Regions from separate parts of the Mesorhizobium sp. CA4 genome, predicted to be linked through region 2. Evidence: predicted binding sites of a transcription regulator. Region 2 holds the regulator's gene; the other holds the start of a gene.

Region 1 (9,762 bases), on a different contig from region 2:
GGCGGAGTCAGTAGCCAGGCAAGGCTGGTTCGAGCGGTCCGGCGGATGCGACGATCTTCGGCTTGACGGTCACGCTGGTCGACGTGATCGCCTCGGAGATCTCGGCGCCGCTGGCGTCGGCGCCGTAGACGGTGCGCACGGCGTCGCGGTCGAGGTCTTCCGGAGCGCCGTCGAAGACGACCTTGCCGGCGGCCATGCCGATGATACGGGTGCAATAGGCGCGCGCCGTGTCCAGCGTGTGCAGGTTGGTGACGACGGTGATGCCTTCGCGCAGATTGATGTCGCGCAGCGAATCCATCACCACCTTGGCGTTGAGCGGGTCGAGCGAGGCGATCGGCTCATCTGCCAGAATCACCTTCGGCTGCTGCATCATGGCGCGGGCGATCGCCACACGCTGCTGCTGGCCGCCGGACAGCGTGCCGGCCGGCTGCAGCGCGGTGCGGGCGATGTCGAGGCGCTCGAGCGCGGCCACGGCCTCGGCGCATTCGGTACGCGTGAACATGCCGAGCAGGTTGGAAACCGTCGAGCGATGGTTGAGGCGGCCGAGCAGCACGTTGGTCAGCACGTCGAGGCGCGGCACGAGGTTGAACTGCTGGAAGATCATGGCGCAGTCGCGCTGCCAGCGCCGCAGCGGCGATCCCTGCAGGCTGGAAACCTCCGCGCCCTCAAAAAAAATCGATCCTTGGCTCGGATCGATGAGACGATTGATCATGCGCAAAAGCGTCGACTTGCCAGCGCCGGAACGGCCGATGATGCCGACCATCTGGCCGCGCGGGATCGAGATGTTGATATCGCTGACGGCGGTGTTCTTGCCAAATCGTCGGGTTACGCCGCGGATCTCAAGCGTGGCCGATGATGCTGACATACCAAAACTCCAGTCCGTCGCGCTTTTGCAGGTCTGTTAACCTTCGCTAGCGCAGGCCGATGAAGCTGGGGTGTCGGATTGATGTCAGTTTTGTTACGTCCCACAGGCTTAGAGATTCAACCAAGCACCAGCAATTCCTCGAAATGCTTCATGTCCTTGAAGCTGCAGAAGGCCGGAGGCTTGAGCTCGATCACAGGAGCCTCGCGTTCGAGGAACGACAGGCAGTCATCGAACAGATCCTGCCAGGCCGTGGCTCGCTCGTCGGCTAGACGGCGGATCTGATAGGCGAAGGTGATGTGGAAGACGTAAGCGTCGTGGTCCGGATGGCGGTAGCCGAACGGCACCGACAGCCCGTCGCGCCACAGGCGCAGGATGCGCTCGTCCTCAGCGGAAGCACCGGCAACCGTAAGGCCGTTTGGCGTAACGCCGATGGTCTTGATACGAAACGGAGGGCAGGCCTCAAAGCCCTCCAGGCGCTGCAGATAGAGGCGGGTCATGTCGTCGATGCTGGTGTCGAGCGGCACGTCGGAGGGCCAGTAGGGGAGCCGGCGCCGATATTCGATGATGCCCTGGAACAGCGTCATGTGCAGGCTGGAGATCGGCGTGAAGGCGAGGCGGTCCGCGTCCGGCATGGCGCGGATGCGCTCGCGCACCTCGATGATCGCGGCTTGCGAAGGCGAGTCGCTGGTGAGGTGACTGACGACCGTGTTGCCGGGTTCGGGGAGGAAGTTGCCCGAGGTGTCGTAACGGGTGCCGAGATGCACCGGCGCTGTCGGGTTGGTACCTTCGAGAAATCGGGCGAGCGAGGGTCTGGCTGTGGCGAGCATCGCGATCTCCTTGGGGAGATGGCGTCCTGTCCGAGTCATGTGTCAACGGTGTGAATGGTGAATGGTGAGTGGTGAGAAAGAAGGGCTTCGTTGCATTCACTATTGACCATTCACCATTCACCGCGCCTAGCCGCCATGCTTCTCCAGGAACGCCTCCGCCGACAGCTCGCGGAAATCGTCGAGCGCAGCGCGCAGCCTTGCATGATCCCAATCCCACCAGGCTAAAGCCTGGTAGCGCTCGGCGGTGCGGCGGTCGAAGCGCTCGCGGATCGGCTTCGCCGGCACGCCGCCGACGATTGTGTAAGGCGCGACATCCTTCGACACCACGGCGCCCGCGCCGACGGCCGCGCCATCGCCGACGGTGACGCCGGGCAGGATGGTCGAGCCATGGCCGAGCCAGGTGTCGTGGCCGATGGTGACACGCCTGGCGCGGCGCTCGGCGAAGAACGCGCTCTCATGCTCGGCGTCGTCCCAATAGTCGGAGGCGCGGTAGGTGAAGTGGTGCAGCGTCGGCCGCCAGGTCGGGTGGTTGGTGGCGTTGAGGCGCACGCTTGCCGCGATGTTGGAGAACTTGCCGATGGTCGCGCACCACACGGCGCAGTCCTGCATCATATAGGAATAGTCGCCGAGCTCGCATTCGGCGACGCGGCTGCGCTCGGCGATCTCGGTCCAGCGGCCGAGCGTCGAGTTTTCGACCTGCGCCGTCGGATGGATCAGCGGCGCCTCCGAAAGCTTCTTCATGCGGCGATCTTTCCGGCGGCAAAGGCCGTGACGTCGATGACGCGGTCGGCCACAGCCTCACGAACGTCGAGGTCGTGGAAGATACCGAGCAGGGCGACGCCCGCAGTCTTCTTGGCGGCGATGATCTCGACCACGACATCGCGGTTCTTCGCGTCGAGCGAGGCGGTCGGTTCATCGAGCAGCAGGATCGGATGCTCGGTTATGAAACCGCGCGCGATGTTGACGCGCTGCTGCTCGCCGCCCGAGAAGGTCGCGGGCGGCAGCGCCCAGAGCTTTTCGGGAAGATTGAGCTGCGCAAGCAAGCTGCGTGCTTTTTCCCGCGCGCCTTCGCGATCCTCGCCGCGCTCGACCAGCGGCTCGGCGACCACGTCGAGCGCGGAAACGCGCGGCACGGTGCGCAGGAACTGGCTGACATAGCCGATAATATGGCGGCGCACGGAAAGCACAGTGCGCGGGCTGGCGGAGGCGAGGTCGATCAATCCGCCGCCATGCTGGACGATGATTTGACCTTCATCGACGGCGTAGTTGCCGTAGAGCATCTTCAGGATCGAGCTTTTTCCCGCGCCCGACGGGCCGCCGAGCACGGCGCATTCGCCGGCGCGGATCGAGAAGGAGACACCCCTCACCACCGGCAGCGTGACGCCGTCACGCAGATGCATGGTGAAGCTTTTGGCGACGTCCGAGAGAACGAGAGGAGTGGCCATCAGAACATTCTCCAATCGTCAGTCGTTGGCGGGAAAGCACCCCCCTCTGCCTTGCCAGGCATCTCCCCCTCAAGGGGGGAGATCGCCTGTCGCATTCGGTTTCGCCACTCTCCCGCGTTGCAGAACAAGTGGGACATGAAAGCTGCTGATCTCCCCCCTTGACGGGGAGATGGCCGGCAGGCCAGAGGGGGGTGTTCAAGCGCCATCGTCACACCTGCAAAATCGAAGAAACCAGCAACTGCGTATAAGGCGCGCGCGGATCGTCGAGCACGCGGTCGGTAAGGCCGCTTTCGACGACGCGGCCGTCCTTCATCACCATCATGCGCTGCGACAGGAGCCTGGCCACGGCGAGGTCGTGGGTGACGACGACCGCCGCCAGCCCGAGATCGGTGACCAGCCCGCGCAGGAGGTCGAGCAGGCGCGCCTGCACCGAGACATCGAGACCGCCGGTCGGCTCGTCCATGAAGACGAGCCGCGGCCCAGTCACGAGGTTTCGGGCGATCTGCAGCCGCTGGCGCATGCCACCGGAAAAGGCGCGGGGCTCGTCATCGATGCGGTCCTCGTCGATCTCGACGCGCGACAGCCAGTCGACGGCGGTGGCGCGGATCCTGCCGTAGTGGCGGTCGCCGACCGCCATCAGCCGCTCGCCGACATTGGCGCCGGCCGACACAGTCATGCGCAGCCCGTCCGCCGGGTTCTGGTGGACGAAACCCCAGTCGGTGCGCATCAGGAAGCGGCGCTCGGCCTCGCTCATGCGGTAAAGCTCACGCCATTGGCCGTCGCGCATGCGGTAGCTGGCGGTGCCGGAGGAGGGCAGCAGCCTGGTCGACAGGCAGTTGAGCAGCGTCGTCTTGCCGGAACCGGACTCGCCGACCACCGCCAGGACCTCGCCTGGCCACAAGTCGAAGGTGACGTTCTCGCAGCCGACGCGCGAGCCGTAGAATTTGGACAGCGCTGAAACGCGCAGCAGCGGTTCGTCGGTCATTTGGCCGGCTCCGTTTTCTCAGAGGCGAGGTGGGTCTCGGGAGCAAGGTGGCCGTGATGGCCGCCGGCCCGCCGCTTCTCGCAGTGGTCGGTGTCGGAGCAGACGAACATGTGACCGCCATGGTCATCGAGAATGACCTCGTCGAGATAGACGTTCTCGGCGCCGCAGAGCGCGCAAGGGTGGTCGAAGGTCTGCACCTCGAAGGGATGGTCCTCGAAGTCGAGGCTGACGACGTCAGTGAAGGGCGGCACCGCGTAGATGCGCTTCTCGCGGCCGGCGCCGAACAACTGCAAGGCCGGCGAGCGGTGCATCTTCGGATTGTCGAATTTCGGCGTCGGCGAAGGATCCATCACGTAACGGCCCTCGACCTTGACCGGATAGGCGTAGGTAGTGGCGATGCGGCCGTGCTTGGCGATGTCCTCATAGAGCTTCACATGCATGAGGCCGTATTCCTCCAGTGCATGCATTTTTCGCGTCTCGGTCTCGCGTGGCTCGAGGAAGCGCAGCGGCTCGGGGATCGGCACCTGGAAGACCAGCACCTGGCCCGCGTTGAGCGGATGCTCCGGGATGCGGTGGCGGGTCTGGATGATCGTCGCATTCGCCGTCTCGGTGGTGACGGCGACCTTGGCGACCTTCTTGAAGAAGGCGCGGATCGAGACGGCGTTGGTGGTGTCGTCGGCGCCCTGGTCGATGACCTTCAGCACGTCATCGGGACCGATGATCGAGGCGGTGACCTGGACGCCGCCGGTGCCCCAGCCATAAGGCATGGGCATCTCGCGCGAGGCGAACGGCACCTGGTAGCCGGGAATGGCGATGCCCTTCAGGATGGCGCGGCGGATCATCCTTTTGGTCTGTTCGTCGAGATAGGCGAAGTTGTAGGTGGCGATCTCTGTCGGTTGCGCGGTCATTCCGCGGCCTCCCTCTTGTCTTCAGCCTTGTCCTCGTTTTCCCGCGCCTCGTATTCGGCGCGCATGCGGCGCACGAGGCCGAGCTCGGCCTGGAAGTCGACATAGTGCGGCAGCTTCAGATGCTCGACGAAACCGGTCGCCTGGACATTGTCGGAGTGCGAGATAACGAATTCCTCGTCCTGCGCCGCGGCGACGACGTCCTCGCCAAGCTCGCTGGCGCGCAGCGCCCGGTCGCATAGCGCCATCGCCATCGCCTTGCGCTCGCTCTGGCCGAAGACCAGGCCGTAGCCGCGAGTGAACTGCGGCGGCGCTTTGGCCGAGCCCTTGAACTGGTTGACCATCTGGCATTCGGTGACGCGGATGGAGCCAAGCGGCACGGCGAAGGGCAGCTCCGGCACGTCGAGTTCCAGCTCGACCTCGCCGATGCGTATCTCGCCGACGAAGGGATGGTTGCGGGCGTAGCCGCGCTGCGTCGAATAGCCGAGCGCCAGGAGAAAGCCCTCGTCGCCGCGCGACAGCGCCTGCAGGCGGATGTCGCGCGCCATCGGGAATTGCAGCGGCTCGCGCGTGATGTCGCCAGGCACGTGGTCAAGCGGCATCTCGCCATCGGCCTCGATCAGGCCTTCATGGGCGAGGATCGCGGAAACGCGCGGCATGGCTTCCGGCTCGACCGGACGCTGCGCCGGCGTCTCGACCTCAGCGCCGGCGGCAAGCTCGGGATCGAGCAGGCGGTGGGTGTAGTCGAAAGTCGGGCCGAGCACCTGGCCGCCGGGCAGGTCCTTATAGGTGGCCGAGACACGACGCTCTACCTGCATGGCGCCGGTATCGACCGGATTGGTGTAGCCGAAGCGCGGCAGCGTGGTGCGGTAGGCGCGCACCAGGAAGATCGCCTCGATCATGTCGCCGCGCGCCTGGACGACGGCGAGAGCCGCAAGCTCGCGATCATAGAGCGAGCCTTCGCTCATCACCCGGTCGACGCCCAGCGCCAGCTGCTCGACGATCTGGTCGAGGCGCAGCGCCGGAACCGAGCGGTCGCCGCGGCGGCGATCGGCAAGCAGGCGGTGCGCGTTGGCAATGGCGGCTTCGCCGCCCTTCACCGCGACATACATGTCATGCCTCCATCGTCTTGATGCGGGTGGTGCGCGGCAGGCAGGCGAGGCTGCCGGGCGCCGCCAGGATAATGTCGACGCCGCGCGGGAAACGCTGGTTGTTCTGCTTCCACTGCTCGACGAAATGGCGCGGCATGCCTGGAGGCGCGATCATCGATGTCTTTTCGATCCCTGGACCTTCGAGCAGCAGCGACGGGCCCGAGGCAAGGTCGTCGACCAAGAGGATCAGCGTGGTCGAGCGGTCGGGATATTCCTGCGTGCCTTGCGCAAAACCGTCGAGCGCCGCCATCTCCTTCGGATTGGCGATCAAGGCGAAATGCGCGTCGGCGGGCGTGTTGGCCAAGGGCGCGCCGGTGTGAAAGCCGAGCCAGGCCTTGACCGGGGCTTCGGCCTGCAGCGGCGGGTCGAGCCAGACCGGCGTGTCGTTGTCGCAGAGCGCGAGCGCCACGGCGCCGGCCGTCGCCGACAACGGCGCCGGCGGGCGAGCGAGCTGCGGCAACGGCTGGACCGTGCCGGGGCGGGCCATCGCGTCCATGATGGCGCGGAACACCGCCTGGGCGTTGAAGACCGGCTCGGCGAAGCCGCCGTCGATCGATTGCGTGGCGATATCCATCAGTCCTCTCCGCGCACCATGGTGAAGAAATCCACTTTCGTGGCCGCCGTTTCGACACGCTTTGTCTCGCGCGCCGCATCGAGCGCCGCGCGCAAAGGCGCGGCGAGCTTTGTCTCGACCGTTTCGCGGTGCACCGGGTCCTGCCAGAGCGCGTCGGCGATCGCCGCGAGCCTGGCCTTTCCCTTGTCGCGGCCGAGCGCATAGGAATGGCCGACTTGCCCGGACGGCAGCCGCACCGTGGCCCGGGTGACCGTCGCCTCGCCGACATTGAAGGGCGCGCCGCCGCCGCCGATCCGTCCGCGCACCGTCACCAATCCGGTTTCGGGGCCGCGCAAAAGCTCAGCTTCGGAGGGCAGGCCCGACTCGTTCCACAGGCGGGCAATCTCATCGGCTTCGGCGTGCGCCAGCGTCGCCATCAAGGCTTTCCGCCCGGCCTGCTCGCGTGCTTCCCGTCCTCGCATCGCACCGCTCCTTGCATAGAGAATTTGTCTATTGATATAGGCAACTATACAAATTATACTCACTTAGTATCGGGAGTCCATGACGCGTGGATGACAACGGGTGCAAAAGTTCAGGGTGATGACGTTGGGGGTGGGAAAATGACCGGGCTGGCAAGCAGCATCGAGAGACGCAACGGCGTGTCGCTATGGCGGCAGATCGCCGACAGGATCCTGCAGGCGATTGCCAATGGTGATTTCGCCCAGAATGCGGCGCTGCCGCCCGAGATCGTGCTGGCCGAGCGCTACGGCGTCAACCGCCACACGGTGCGCAGCGCCATTGCAGCGCTTGTGCAGGAAGGCGTGCTGAAGGCCGAGCAGGGACGCGGCACCTTCGTCTTGTCGCGCAAGCGGCTGTCCTATCCGATCGGCGCGCGCACCCGCTTCTCGACCGGACTGCAGGGGCAGACGAGCGAGCGGCATATCGCGCTCTTGTCGTCGTCGACGGAGCCGGCCAGCCGGCGCATCGCCGAGGCGCTGGGCATCGCCAAGGGCGCGGCCGTCATCCGCCTGGAGACGCGCGGCGAGGCGGACGGTCATGCGGTCTCGCGCGCAACGACATGGTTCGACGCCAAACGCTTCGCCGGCATCGAGGCGGCGATGGCCGAGACGGGGTCGATCACCGCCTCGCTGAAGCGCTTCGGCATCATCGACTATCTGCGGCATTCGACCGTGCTGTCGGCGCGACACGCCGACGCCGACGATCTTGCAGCCCTCGATCTGCAGCCCGGCGCCATCGTGCTGGTCACCATTGCCGTCAACGTGACGCTCGACGGTGAGCCGATCCAGTTCGCGGAGTCGCGCTTTCCGGCGGAGCGGGTGGAGCTTAGGCTCTCGGCCGGCGATTAGTTTCCGCGTCGTCACTGAAGGCGATAAACCCAGAGGTCGTCATCCACGGGCGTAGCGACGCGAAGCGGAGCGCAGACCCGAGGATCCATTCCGTAACCTCGACCGTAGAGCGCAGCGGAGCAGAATTCTGGATCGTTGCAACGCGTTGGCGTCACGGAATGGATCCTCGGGTCTGCGCTGCGTCGCTACGCTCCTTGCTCCGCCCGTGGATGACGATGTGACAGAGGTTTCGGCTAATCGCAAAGGCATGCTCTGCCAAATCCAGTGCTGTCACCCACGGAGTTTTCGTGTCGGCGAACCGGCGTCTCACCCCACCTCTATAACCGCCTTGATCAGGCCCGACTTCTCATGCGTCCATCTGGCCAGGTCGCGCGGCGTGCCGGCGAGCGTGGTGCGGTGGGTGACCAGCTTGTTCAAGGGCACGGCGCCGTTGCGGATCGAGGCGGCCACATGCTCGAAATCGGCTTTGAGGGCATTGCGGCTGCCGACCAGCGTCATCTCGCGCTTGTGGAATTCAGGATCGGAGAAAGCGATATCGTCTTTGACCACGCTGACCAGCACCAGCGTGCCGCCATGCGCGACATGGGCGAAGGCCGACTGCACCGATTGCGTGTTGCCGGTCGCGTCGAACACAAGGTCGAACCCTTCACCGGCAGTTGCCTGCCGCACCAGTTCGTCGGCCGCTGCCTTCGAGCCGTCCAGCGCGGCAAAGCCGAGTTGCTTTTCGGCGAAATCGAGCCGCTCGGCGCTCATGTCGAGCAGGCTGACGTCGAGCCCGGCGATGCGCGCGAAGATCGCCGTGCCGAGGCCGATCGGCCCGGCGCCGATGACCAGCGTGCGCTGGCCGGGCAGCCCGAGCGATCTGCGCACGGCATGCGCGCCGATCGCCAGGAATTCGACTGCCGCGGCATCGGCGAGCGACAGGCCGTTTGTCGGATAAAGGTTCTGGGCCGGCACAAGGATCTCGTCGCACATGGCGCCGTCGCGGTGGACGCCCAGCACCTCGATCTTCACGCAGCAATTCGGCTTGCCGTGCCGGCAGGCGATGCATTTACCGCATGAAAGATAAGGGTTGATGATCACCGGCTCGCCCACGGCCAGATCGACGCCTTCGCCCGTCTCGACGATCGTGCCCGAGACCTCGTGGCCCATGACGCGCGGATAGGCCAGGAACGGGTGCTTGCCTTCGAAGATATGATAGTCGGTGCCGCAGATGCCGACATGGCTGACCGCGACGCGCGCCCAGCCGGGCGGCGGCGCGCCTGGGTCGGCGCGATCTTCGAGGACAAGCTCGCCGGGCGAACGGCAGACAACGGCTTTCATGTCGCAAATCCAAGCAAAAGAGCGCCGGCCTCGCTCGAGCGGGGCCGGCGCGTTAGTTTCAGGGAGGAGTCATTTGCCGCGACGGCGCAGGCCGTCGAAGTAGACGATGACGATGATCAGCAGGCCGGTGATGACGCGCTGCCAGAACGTGTTGACGTTGAGCAGGTTGGCGCCGTTGTTGATCGTCGAAAGGATGAAGGAGCCGATCAGCGGCCCGTGCACGGAGCCGATGGCGCCGAAGAGCGAGGTGCCGCCGATCACCGACGAGGCGATAGCCTGCAGCTCGTAAGTATCGCCCTGCGTCGGGTTGCCGATGCCGATGCGCGAGGCCAGGAGCACGC
Region 2 (9,762 bases):
GACGCCGCCGGCAGTGCCGTCATTGGCCGCCACGACCGCGTCGACCTTGTTGTCGTTGGCTGTCAGGAATTGTTCCATGTTCTTCTGCGCGTTGGCGGGCAGCCAGCCGTCGGTATAGGCCTCGCCGACATTCTTGATCTTGCCGCTGTCGATCGCGTCCTTCAGCACTTCCATGGAGCCCGCGAAAAGGAAGTCGGCATTCGGATCGGAGCCCGAGCCCTTGATGAAGACGTAGTTGCCTTCCGGCTTCACCTTGAACACCTCGCGGGCCTGCATGCGCCCGACTTCCTTGTTGTCGAAGGTCAGGTAGAACACGTCCTTGTTCTCGATCAGGCGGTCGTAGCCGACGACCGGGATGCCTTCGTCGAGCGCCTTCTGCACCGCCGGACCGATCGCCGAGGCATCCTGCGCCAGGATGATCAGCGCGTTGGCGCCCTGCGAGATCAGGCTTTCGACGTCGGTCAGCTGCTTGCCCGGATTGGACTGCGCGTCGGCCGAAATATACTTGTCGCCGGCGGCCTCGATGGCGGCCTTCATCGCGGCTTCGTCGGTCTTCCAGCGCTCTTCCTGGAAATTCGACCACGACACGCCGATCACCTTGTCCTTCGCCTCGGCGACCGACGCCAGCGTCAGCGACATGGCAACGCCCGCCAGAATGGCGGCTGCGAATTTCTTCATGATATCCTCCCTGCGCCGTGCGGCGCGACCCTGACTGGCCCGAAGGCCGGCACAGAGGCTTTTTTTCGAGCCTCAAAAAAATATTGGTCCAGCAAAACGACCCTGTCAACTGCGATTTTGATGGGTTTTGATGGGTCCAGGCATTTTTTCGACGTCCGCAATAATAATGACATGGACCTTGGCTTCTGCCACAATCCCTAGCGTGTCAGCGACAGGCCATGGCATCATCACAAGGCCGCGATGACCGGGAGGACGTGCAGGACAATGTCGGTCGGAATCCGTCACGACGATTTGCGCCGGCGCAACCGCGCCATGGTGATTTCGGCGGTGCGCCGCGCCGGCCAGCCATCGCGGACGGAGATTGCCGCCACCACCGGGCTCAGCCACTCGACCATTTCGGCGATCTCCGCCGATCTGATCCAGGAGGGCATCCTCGCCGAAAGCAAGGCCAGCGAGCCGACGGCGTTGAAACGCGGCCGGCCGCAGGTCGGCCTGGCGCTGAACCCCGAAGCCGCCGCGGTGCTGACCGTGGTTTTGTCGCTGAACTTCCTGTCGGTTGCCGTCATCGACTATGCCGGCCAGGTGGTTTCCGAGGAGCAGCATCGCCTGGACACGCTCGTCATGCCGCGCGATGAGCTGATCGGCGAATGCATGGCGATTGTCCGGCGCCGGCTGCAGGATCCCGACCTCGACGTGGGCAGCGTCGCCCGCATCGCCATGGGCATTCAGGGCATCACCGATACCCATTCACGCGCCATGCTGTGGTCGCCGATCACGCCGCTGACCGATATCCCCTTTGCCGATCTCCTCGAGAAGGAATTCGGCATCCCGGCCACCACGGAGAACGACTGCAACATGATGGCGGTGGCGCTGCAGTGGCGCGATCCCGAGCGCTATCGCGACGACTTCATCGCCATCCTCTTGTCGCACGGCATCGGCATGGGCCTGGTGTTGAAGGGCGCGCTGTTCACCGGCACGCATTCCTCGGGCGGTGAGTTCGGCCATATGATCCATCGTCCGGGCGGAGCGCTTTGCCGCTGCGGCCGCCGCGGCTGCGTCGAGGCCTATGCCGGCAATTATGCCATCTGGCGCAGCGCCATGGGCATAAGCGAGGATGCCACGCCGACCGATGTCGGCGACGCCGACATGCGCGCGCTTGCCGCAAAGGCGCGTCAGCAGGATGGCCCCGAGCGCGAGGCCTATCGCCGGGCCGGCGAGGCGCTCGGCTTCAGCCTCGGCAGCCTGTTCGCCCTCATCGATCCGGCGCCCGTCGCCATGGTCGGCGTCAGCGCGGCCGCCTTCGACCTGATCGAACCGGCGCTGCGCGAGGCGATCGCCCAGACGGCCGGCGGCCAGCACTCCGAATCGATCTCCTTCGACACTGAGCCGAACGAACTGCCGCTGATCCGCGAAGGCTGCGCCATGCGCGCGCTGACCTTCGTCGACCAGGAGATTTTCGCGCCGGGAGGCCAGGCAAGAGCGGGCAAGCACGTCGAATAGCGGCGAGCCAGATGCCGGGATACGCTGAGATTCAGGTCAGGCCGAGTCGAGAATGGTGGGTTCCGAGAACCGGAACGGAGCGTACCTTAGGCACGTGAGTACCGGAGGCGCAGGAAGTCGCCGTTCGCCGGCCGGCCTCACCTGAATCTCGGCGTATCCCCCTAATCTTCCCTGATCGCGTAACCCGCCCCGCGGATGGTGCGGATGACGTCCGGCATGCGGCCGTTGTTGACGGCCTTGCGCAGGCGTCCGACATGGACGTCCACGGTGCGCTCGTCGATATAGATCGTCTCGCCCCAGACATTGTCGAGCAGCTGGCTGCGCGAGAACACGCGACCGGGGTGGCGCATCATGAATTCGAGCAGGCGGAACTCGGTCGGGCCGAGCCTGATCTCGCTCTTCTTGCGGTAGACGCGGTGCGACTCGCGGTCGAGCACGATGTCGCCGACCTTGAGCACGCTGGACAGCACCTCCGGCTTGGCGCGGCGCAGCAGCGCCTTGACGCGCGCCATGAACTCCGGCGTCGAGAACGGCTTGACCAGATAATCGTCGGCGCCGGTCGAGAGGCCGCGCACGCGGTCGCTTTCTTCTCCGCGCGCCGTCAGCATGATGATCGGCAGCCGCTCGGTCTCGGGCCGCATCCTCAGACGCCGGCAGAGCTCGATGCCGGAAACCGCCGGCACCATCCAGTCGAGCACGAGCAGGTCGGGAACGTTTTCCTGAAGGCGGATTTCGGCCTCGTCGCCGCGGGTCACCACTTCGACCTGGTAACCCTCGGATTCGAGATTGTAGCGGAGCAGCACCCCCAGCGGCTCCTCGTCCTCCACCACCATGATGCGTGGCGCGATCATCTGGCAGTTACCCCTGTCAGGCCGCCGGCGCCGACATTGCCGTCTCGTCCTGCTTGGGGCGGTTGGCGGGCAATTGCGTGCCGGTCAGCACATAGTAGGCGTTCTCGGCGATGTTGGTCACATGATCGCCGATGCGCTCGAGATTCTTGGCGCAGAACAGAAGATGCGTGCAAGCGGTGATGTTGCGCGGATCTTCCATCATGTAGGTCAGGAGCTCGCGGAAGACGGATGTGTATTTGACGTCGATGCGCTCGTCGTCGTTGCGAAGCTTGGCCAGCGCCGTGGCGTCGCCCACCGTATATTCCTGGATCACGGCCTGGACCTGGATCAGCACCATCTGCGCCATGGAATCGATCGAATGCGTGAGGTCGCGCGGCGCGGCGCTGACGCCGACCGAGCCGACGCGCTTGGCGATGTTCTTGGCGAGATCGCCGATGCGTTCGAGGTCACCCGCCATGCGGATCGAGCCGACCACGTTGCGAAGATCATCGGCCATCGGCTGGCGCTTGGCGATCAGCGTAATGGCGCGGTCGTCGAGTTCGCGCTGACGCGCGTCCATGATGGCGTCGTCGGAGACGACGCGCTGCGCCAGCGCATTGTCGGTCTCGAGCAGCGCCCTGGTCGATGCGCCGACCATGGAGGCGGCGAGATCGCCCATGTCATTGATGAGCCGGCTGATCTGCCTCAGATCTTCGTCGAAGGAAGCGACGGTATGTTCGGCCATGATGATGTCCTCGTATGAGCTCAGCCGAAGCGGCCGGTGATGTAGTCCTGGGTGCGCTTCTCGCGGGGCGAGGTGAAGATCTTCTCGGTCCGGTCGAACTCCACCAGCTCACCCAGATACATGAACGCCGTCTGCCGCGACACGCGCGCCGCCTGCTGCATGTTGTGGGTGACGATGACGATCGTGTAGTCGACCTGCAATTCGTCGATCAGTTCCTCGATCTTGGCGGTCGACAGCGGATCCAGCGCCGAGGCCGGCTCGTCGAGCAGGATGACCTCGGGCTTCACTGCCACGGTGCGGGCGATGCACAGGCGCTGCTGCTGGCCGCCCGAGAGGCTGAGGCCGCTGGCGTTGAGCTTGTCCTTGACCTCGTTCCACAGTGCCGCGCGCTTCAGCGCCTGCTCGACGCGGCTGTCCATCTCGGCCTTGCTGATCTTCTCATAGAGCCTGACGCCGAAGGCGATGTTTTCGTAGATCGACATCGGGAACGGCGTCGGCTTCTGGAACACCATGCCGATCTTGGTCCTGAGTAGGTTGAGGTCCTGCGAGCGGTCGAGGATGTTCTTGCCGTCGAGCAGCACCTGGCCCTCGGCGCTCTGCTTCGGATAGAGCTCGTAGATGCGGTTGAGCACCCGCAGCAGCGTCGACTTCCCGCAGCCCGACGGGCCGATGAAGGCCGTCACGCTGCGCTCGGGCAGGGACAGGTTGATGTCCTTCAGCGCTTTCGACTGGCCATAGTAGAAATTGAGGTTCTTGACCTCGATCTTGGCCTTCTCGACGGTCGTCTCGGCTGCGTTCAGGTCGGTGGACAACATCGGTTTCATCTGTCCTCTCTGCGTCCGGTTAGGCTGCGGGCGATGATGCTCAACCCGAGAACCGTCAGGGTGATTATGAGTGCGCCCGTCCAGGCCAGCTGCTGCCATTCCTCGTAAGGGCTGAGAGCGAACTGGAAGATGGTCACCGGCAGGCTGGCCATCGGGGCATTGAGATTGCTCGACCAGAACTGGTTGTTGAGCGCGGTGAAGAGAAGCGGCGCCGTCTCGCCGGAGATGCGGGCGATCGCCAAAAGGATGCCGGTGACGATGCCGGACAGCGCCGCGCGGTAGGCGACCGAGCGGATCACCACCCAGCGCGGCGCGCCGATGGCGGTACCGGCTTCGCGCAGCGCGTTGGGCACGAGATTCAGCATGTCTTCGGTGGTGCGCACCACCACGGGGATCACCAGGATCGACAGGGCGACGGCGCCGGCGATCGCCGAGAAGTGCCCCATCGGCCGCACCAGCAGCTCATAGACGAACAGGCCGATGATGATCGACGGCGCCGACAAGAGGATGTCGTTGATGAAGCGCACGATCGTCGTAAGGCGTGAGAAGCGCCCGTATTCGGCCATGTAGGTGCCGGCCAGCACGCCGATCGGCGTGCCGACGACGATGCCGATGATCGTCATGACGATGCTGCCGTAGATGGCGTTGAGCAGGCCGCCGGCATCGCCGGGCGGCGGCGTCATTTCCGTAAACACGGCCGGCGACACCCCGGAAAGCCCCTTGTAGAGCAGAGCGCCGAGGATCAGCGCCAGCCAGGCCAGGCCGATGCCCGCTGCGGTCACGCACAGCGTCATCATCACGGCATTCTTGCGTTTGCGGCTTTGGTGAAGCGATTGGGCCGTCGACATCGGTCAGGCTCCCGTACGGCTATCGATGCGCAACAGCATGCAGCGTGCGAGCGCGAGGATGATGAAGGTGATGATGAACAGGATCAGGCCGAGCGACACCAGCGAGGATGTGTAGAGGTTGCCATCGGCTTCGGTGAATTCGTTGGCGATAGTCGCCGAGATTGTCGTGCCCGGCGCGAACAGCGAGGCGCTGATGCGGTGCGCGTTGCCGATGACGAAAGTAACGGCCATCGTCTCGCCGAGCGCGCGGCCGAGGCCCAGCATGACGCCGCCCATGATGCCGACGCGGGTATAGGGAATGGTCACGCGCCGGGTCACTTCCCAGGTTGTGCAGCCGATGCCGTAGGCCGATTCCTTCAGCACCGCCGGCACCGTGTCGAACACGTCCTTGGTGATTGAGGTGATGAAGGGCAGCACCATGATGGCAAGGATCAGCGACGAAGTCAGCAGGCCGATGCCGTAGGGCGGACCGGCAAAGAGGCTGTTGAGGCCGGGGATGCCTTTGAACAGCCAGATGACCAAGGGCTGGACCGTCGTCTGCAGGAACGGCGCGAAGACGAACAGGCCCCAGATGCCGTAGATGATCGAGGGAATGCCGGCGAGCAGTTCGACCGCAATGCCGATCGGTCGCCTGAGCGGGCGCGGGCAAAGCTCGGTCAGGAAGACGGCGATGCCGATGCCGATCGGCACGGCGATGAGTATGGCGATGGCCGAGGTGACGATGGTGCCGTAGATGGGCGCAAGCGCGCCGAAATTCTCGGTGACCGGGTTCCAGGCTTCTGTGGTCAGGAAGGAGAATCCGAACTTCGACAGCGCCTCCCACGAACCGGCGATCAGCGAGATCGCGACGCCGCCGAGGAGAACCAGCACGAGGATGGCGGAAAGGCGCGTGGCCGTCCGGAAGAGCATGTCGGTGAGGGCGAAGCGGCGCACCGTCGCTTCCCTGGTCCGCATGGCGGATGATGTCGCAGCTTCGGAAACGGCCGTCATTAGCCCCTCGCATTTCGAAAGAGACAGGAGGGCGCCAAAGACGCCCTCCTTATTCCGCGATAATTACATGCCGGAGTAGAGCGGCTTGCCGTTCGCGTCGACGATGTCCTTGCTCCACATCTCTTCGACGCTCTTCACGACCGCGTCCGGCATCGGAACGTAGTCCAGGCTGGAGGCCAGTTCGTCGCCCTTGGCATAGGACCAGGCGAAGAATTTGAGCGCTTCGGTCATGGCCGCCGCGTCGTCGGGTTTCTTGTAGACGAGGATCCAGGTGGCGGAGGTCATCGGCCAGGATTCGGCACCGGCCTGGTTGGCCAGGATGACGCCATAGCCCGGCTGCGAGCTCCAGTCGGCATTGGCCGCGGCCGCCGAGAAAGCGGCGGCGGTCGGCTCGACCTTCTTGCCGTCCTTGTTGATCAAGTCGGTGTAGGTCAGCTTGTTCTGCTTGGCATAGGCATATTCGACATAGCCGATCGCGCCGCCGGTCTGCGAGACGTTGTTGGCGACGCCTTCATTGCCCTTGGCGCCGATGCCCACCGGCCATTCGAGCGCGGTGTTGACACCGACCTTCGACTTCCAGTCGGCGCTGACGTCGGCCAGGTAGTAGCTGAAGTTGAAGGTGGTGCCGGAGCCGTCCGAACGGTGCACGACCGCGATCGCCTGGTCGGGCAGCTTGACGTCGGGGTTGAGCTTCTTGATCGCTTCGTCGTTCCAGTTGGTGATCTTGCCGGCGAAGATGTTGGCCAGGGTCGGACCGTCGAGCACCAGCTCGCCCGGCTTGACGCCTTCGAGGTTGACGACCGGAACGATGCCGCCCATCACCATCGGGAACTGCGCGAGCCCGGTGGCGTCGAGATCCTGGCCCTTCAGCGGCGCGTCGGAGGCGCCGAAGGTGACGGTCTTGGCCTTGATTTGCTTGATGCCGCCGCCGGAGCCGATCGACTGGTAGTTGAGACCGATGCCGGTCTCCTTCTTGTAGGCGTCGGCCCACTTCGCGTAGATCGGATAGGGGAAGGTGGCGCCGGCGCCGGAAATGTCGGCTGCCATCGCGGCGGCCATGCTAAGGGTTGATGCCGCAGCCATTGCAATCGCAACGGCCGCCGAGCGGATGAAATGTCTCATGTGGCCTGCTCCTGTTCGGAAGATGGTCTTTCGGCACCCGTTCTATCGGCGCCCGTGAGCGCAATAGCCCTCGATTATTACAGTCGCATGACAGTTTCGTGTCAGCCCCGTAACGTCTGAAAGGGGATGTCTGGGGAAGTCGGCGGCGGCCCCGAAGGACCGGCCGGAGTTTGCCGTGGAAATCAGCGACTTGTCTGGCTTCTGAAGCAAAATTTATCCCGGCGGCCGGATCGCGGCCGCCGGGAAATAAAATCCGGACGAGAGCGCGTTGCCTGAGCACCAGAGCGGATCATGGCGTGGCCATCGCCGAAAACAGGGTCCGTTGGGGTAGAGTCGACGCTGTTTCTTGTTGGCGGTCGCTGCTCCCGCCCGTAACCGAAGAGCGGAATCAATGCCAACATTGTCCGAGCTTGGCGTTTGCTTTGGTATGGTGCGATCGCGCCATACGCGTGCGTCAGCCTCTTGCCGCCGTCCTGCCGTCAAATTCGTTCTAACCGGCGTTGCGCCGAGTCTCGACGTCCGGTCCCAGCCAGCGCTCGAGCTTTTCGAGCAGCGCCCGCGGGCTGATCGGCTTCGGCAGGTAATCGTTCATCCCGGCTTCCAGGCAGCGTTCGCGGTCGCCCTTCAGCGCATGCGCCGTGACGCCGACGATCGGCACATGCGTGCCCATGTCCTCCTCGAGCCGGCGGATGGCGCCCGTCGCCTCCAGCCCGTTCATTTCCGGCATCGATACATCCATCAGGATCATGCGCGGATTGAGCCTGCCGAAGGCGTCGAGCGCCTTGCGGCCGTTGCCGACGATCTCGAAGCGGTAACCGGTCTCGCCTAGGATCTGCGTGAACACCATCTGGTTCACCTCATTGTCCTCCGCGACTAGGATGTCGAGCCCGCGCTCCGCCTCGGCTGGGCGTGGACGCGCCCGCACCGGCGGCGGCTGCAGCATGGCGCGGTCCGATGCCGCCGCCTGCGCCGGCGCGGCTTGCGGGGGGCTGCTGCCTGCGGCGGGTTGCGCCGCGGCGCTGCTGTGGCGATGGCGCTGGATGGTCGCAACCAGCGTTTCCAGGAGAATGGAGGAGCGCGCCGGCTTGATAAGCTGCGCATCGATGCCGAGGTCGCGATAGGTGGTGTTGGCAAGCGACTGGTCGACCGAGGTCAGCATGATGATGGGTGTATGCGCCAGGCCCGCCGTGCTGCGCATGATACGCGCCATCTCGGCGCCGTTCATGCCGGGCATCTGGTAGTCAAGCACCACGCAGTCGACCGGCACGCCATAGGCGGCGGCGGCAATCAGCACCTTCAACCCCTCGGCGCCGCTTTCGGCCGCGCAGGAATCGAACGTCCACGACGCCATCTGCTCGCTCAGGATCGAGCGGTTGACGGCGTTGTCGTCGACAATGAGCACGCGTGCGCCGGTGACGTCGACCGGCATGATGCGCTGTCCGCCCTGCTCGGCCCTGGGCAGCGTGACCGTGAACCAGAAGGTCGAGCCCTTGCCCTCGGCGCTGTCGACGCCGATCTCGCCGCCCATCATCTCGACCAGCCGGGAGGTGATGGCAAGGCCAAGTCCGGTGCCTTCGTGCCGCCTGGTCGAGGACGTATCGACCTGGCTGAATTTTTCGAACACCAGCTTCAGCTTCTCTTCCGGAATGCCGATGCCGGTGTCGGTGACCGAGATGGTGAGCCTTGTTCCCGCCGGAGCCCGCTCGCCCGTGACGTCGACCAGCACATGGCCCTTGTCGGTGAACTTCACCGCGTTGCCGAGCAGGTTGGTGACGATCTGCCTGACGCGGCCGACATCGCCGACGAATTGGCCGTCGAGCCCCGGCTGGATGCGGACGATGAGCTCGAGGTCCTTCTCCTTGGCGCGCGTCGATACCAGCGTCGCCACATCCTCGATCGCCTCGGCGAGATTGAAGGGCGCCGGATCGAGCACCAGCTGACCGGCGTCGATCTTGGAGAAGTCGAGAATGTCGTTGATGATGGTGAGCAGCGCGTTGCCGGATTTGACGATGATGTCGGTGAATGTCTTCTGCTTCGGATCGAGGTCCGACTTCGCCAGCAGTTCCGCCATTCCAAGGACCCCGTTCATCGGCGTGCGGATCTCGTGGCTCATATTGGCGAGGAATTCCGATTTGGCCCGGTCGGCTAGCACGGCGCGCCGGCGTGCTTCGCTCAGCTCGGCCTCGCGCTGCTTGAGCTCGGTGATGTCGGTGGTGGAGCCGATG

The links. Region 2 encodes PhoB, which activates phosphate uptake and scavenging genes when phosphate is short. Its sites were predicted from a motif close to TGTCATNNANCTGTCAT; they were not measured.
Region 1: phnF (phosphonate metabolism transcriptional regulator PhnF) is a predicted target of PhoB. The motif match lies at 7,293-7,309, and genes of this name have one in related genera.

Annotation. Positions count from the first base shown of each region.
Region 1 is NZ_JAIUHK010000016.1:3,587-13,348, forward strand. Features, by position in the region: gene phnC (phosphonate ABC transporter ATP-binding protein) at 8-865, opposite strand; gene LB528_RS14850 (DUF1868 domain-containing protein) at 982-1,692, opposite strand; gene LB528_RS14855 (DapH/DapD/GlmU-related protein) at 1,819-2,433, opposite strand; gene phnL (phosphonate C-P lyase system protein PhnL) at 2,430-3,137, opposite strand; gene phnK (phosphonate C-P lyase system protein PhnK) at 3,346-4,122, opposite strand; gene LB528_RS14870 (alpha-D-ribose 1-methylphosphonate 5-phosphate C-P-lyase PhnJ) at 4,119-5,030, opposite strand; gene LB528_RS14875 (carbon-phosphorus lyase complex subunit PhnI) at 5,027-6,139, opposite strand; gene phnH (phosphonate C-P lyase system protein PhnH) at 6,141-6,752, opposite strand; gene phnG (phosphonate C-P lyase system protein PhnG) at 6,752-7,213, opposite strand; gene phnF (phosphonate metabolism transcriptional regulator PhnF) at 7,352-8,098, shown strand; gene LB528_RS14895 (zinc-binding alcohol dehydrogenase family protein) at 8,405-9,421, opposite strand; gene LB528_RS14900 (ABC transporter permease) at 9,491-9,762, opposite strand, start outside.
Region 2 is NZ_JAIUHK010000004.1:90,153-99,914, reverse strand. Features, by position in the region: gene xylF (D-xylose ABC transporter substrate-binding protein) at 1-678, opposite strand, end outside; gene LB528_RS04810 (ROK family protein) at 943-2,178, shown strand; gene phoB (phosphate regulon transcriptional regulator PhoB) at 2,340-3,029, opposite strand; gene phoU (phosphate signaling complex protein PhoU) at 3,046-3,753, opposite strand; gene pstB (phosphate ABC transporter ATP-binding protein PstB) at 3,774-4,577, opposite strand; gene pstA (phosphate ABC transporter permease PstA) at 4,574-5,425, opposite strand; gene pstC (phosphate ABC transporter permease subunit PstC) at 5,429-6,415, opposite strand; gene pstS (phosphate ABC transporter substrate-binding protein PstS) at 6,479-7,537, opposite strand; gene LB528_RS04775 (response regulator) at 8,028-9,762, opposite strand, start outside.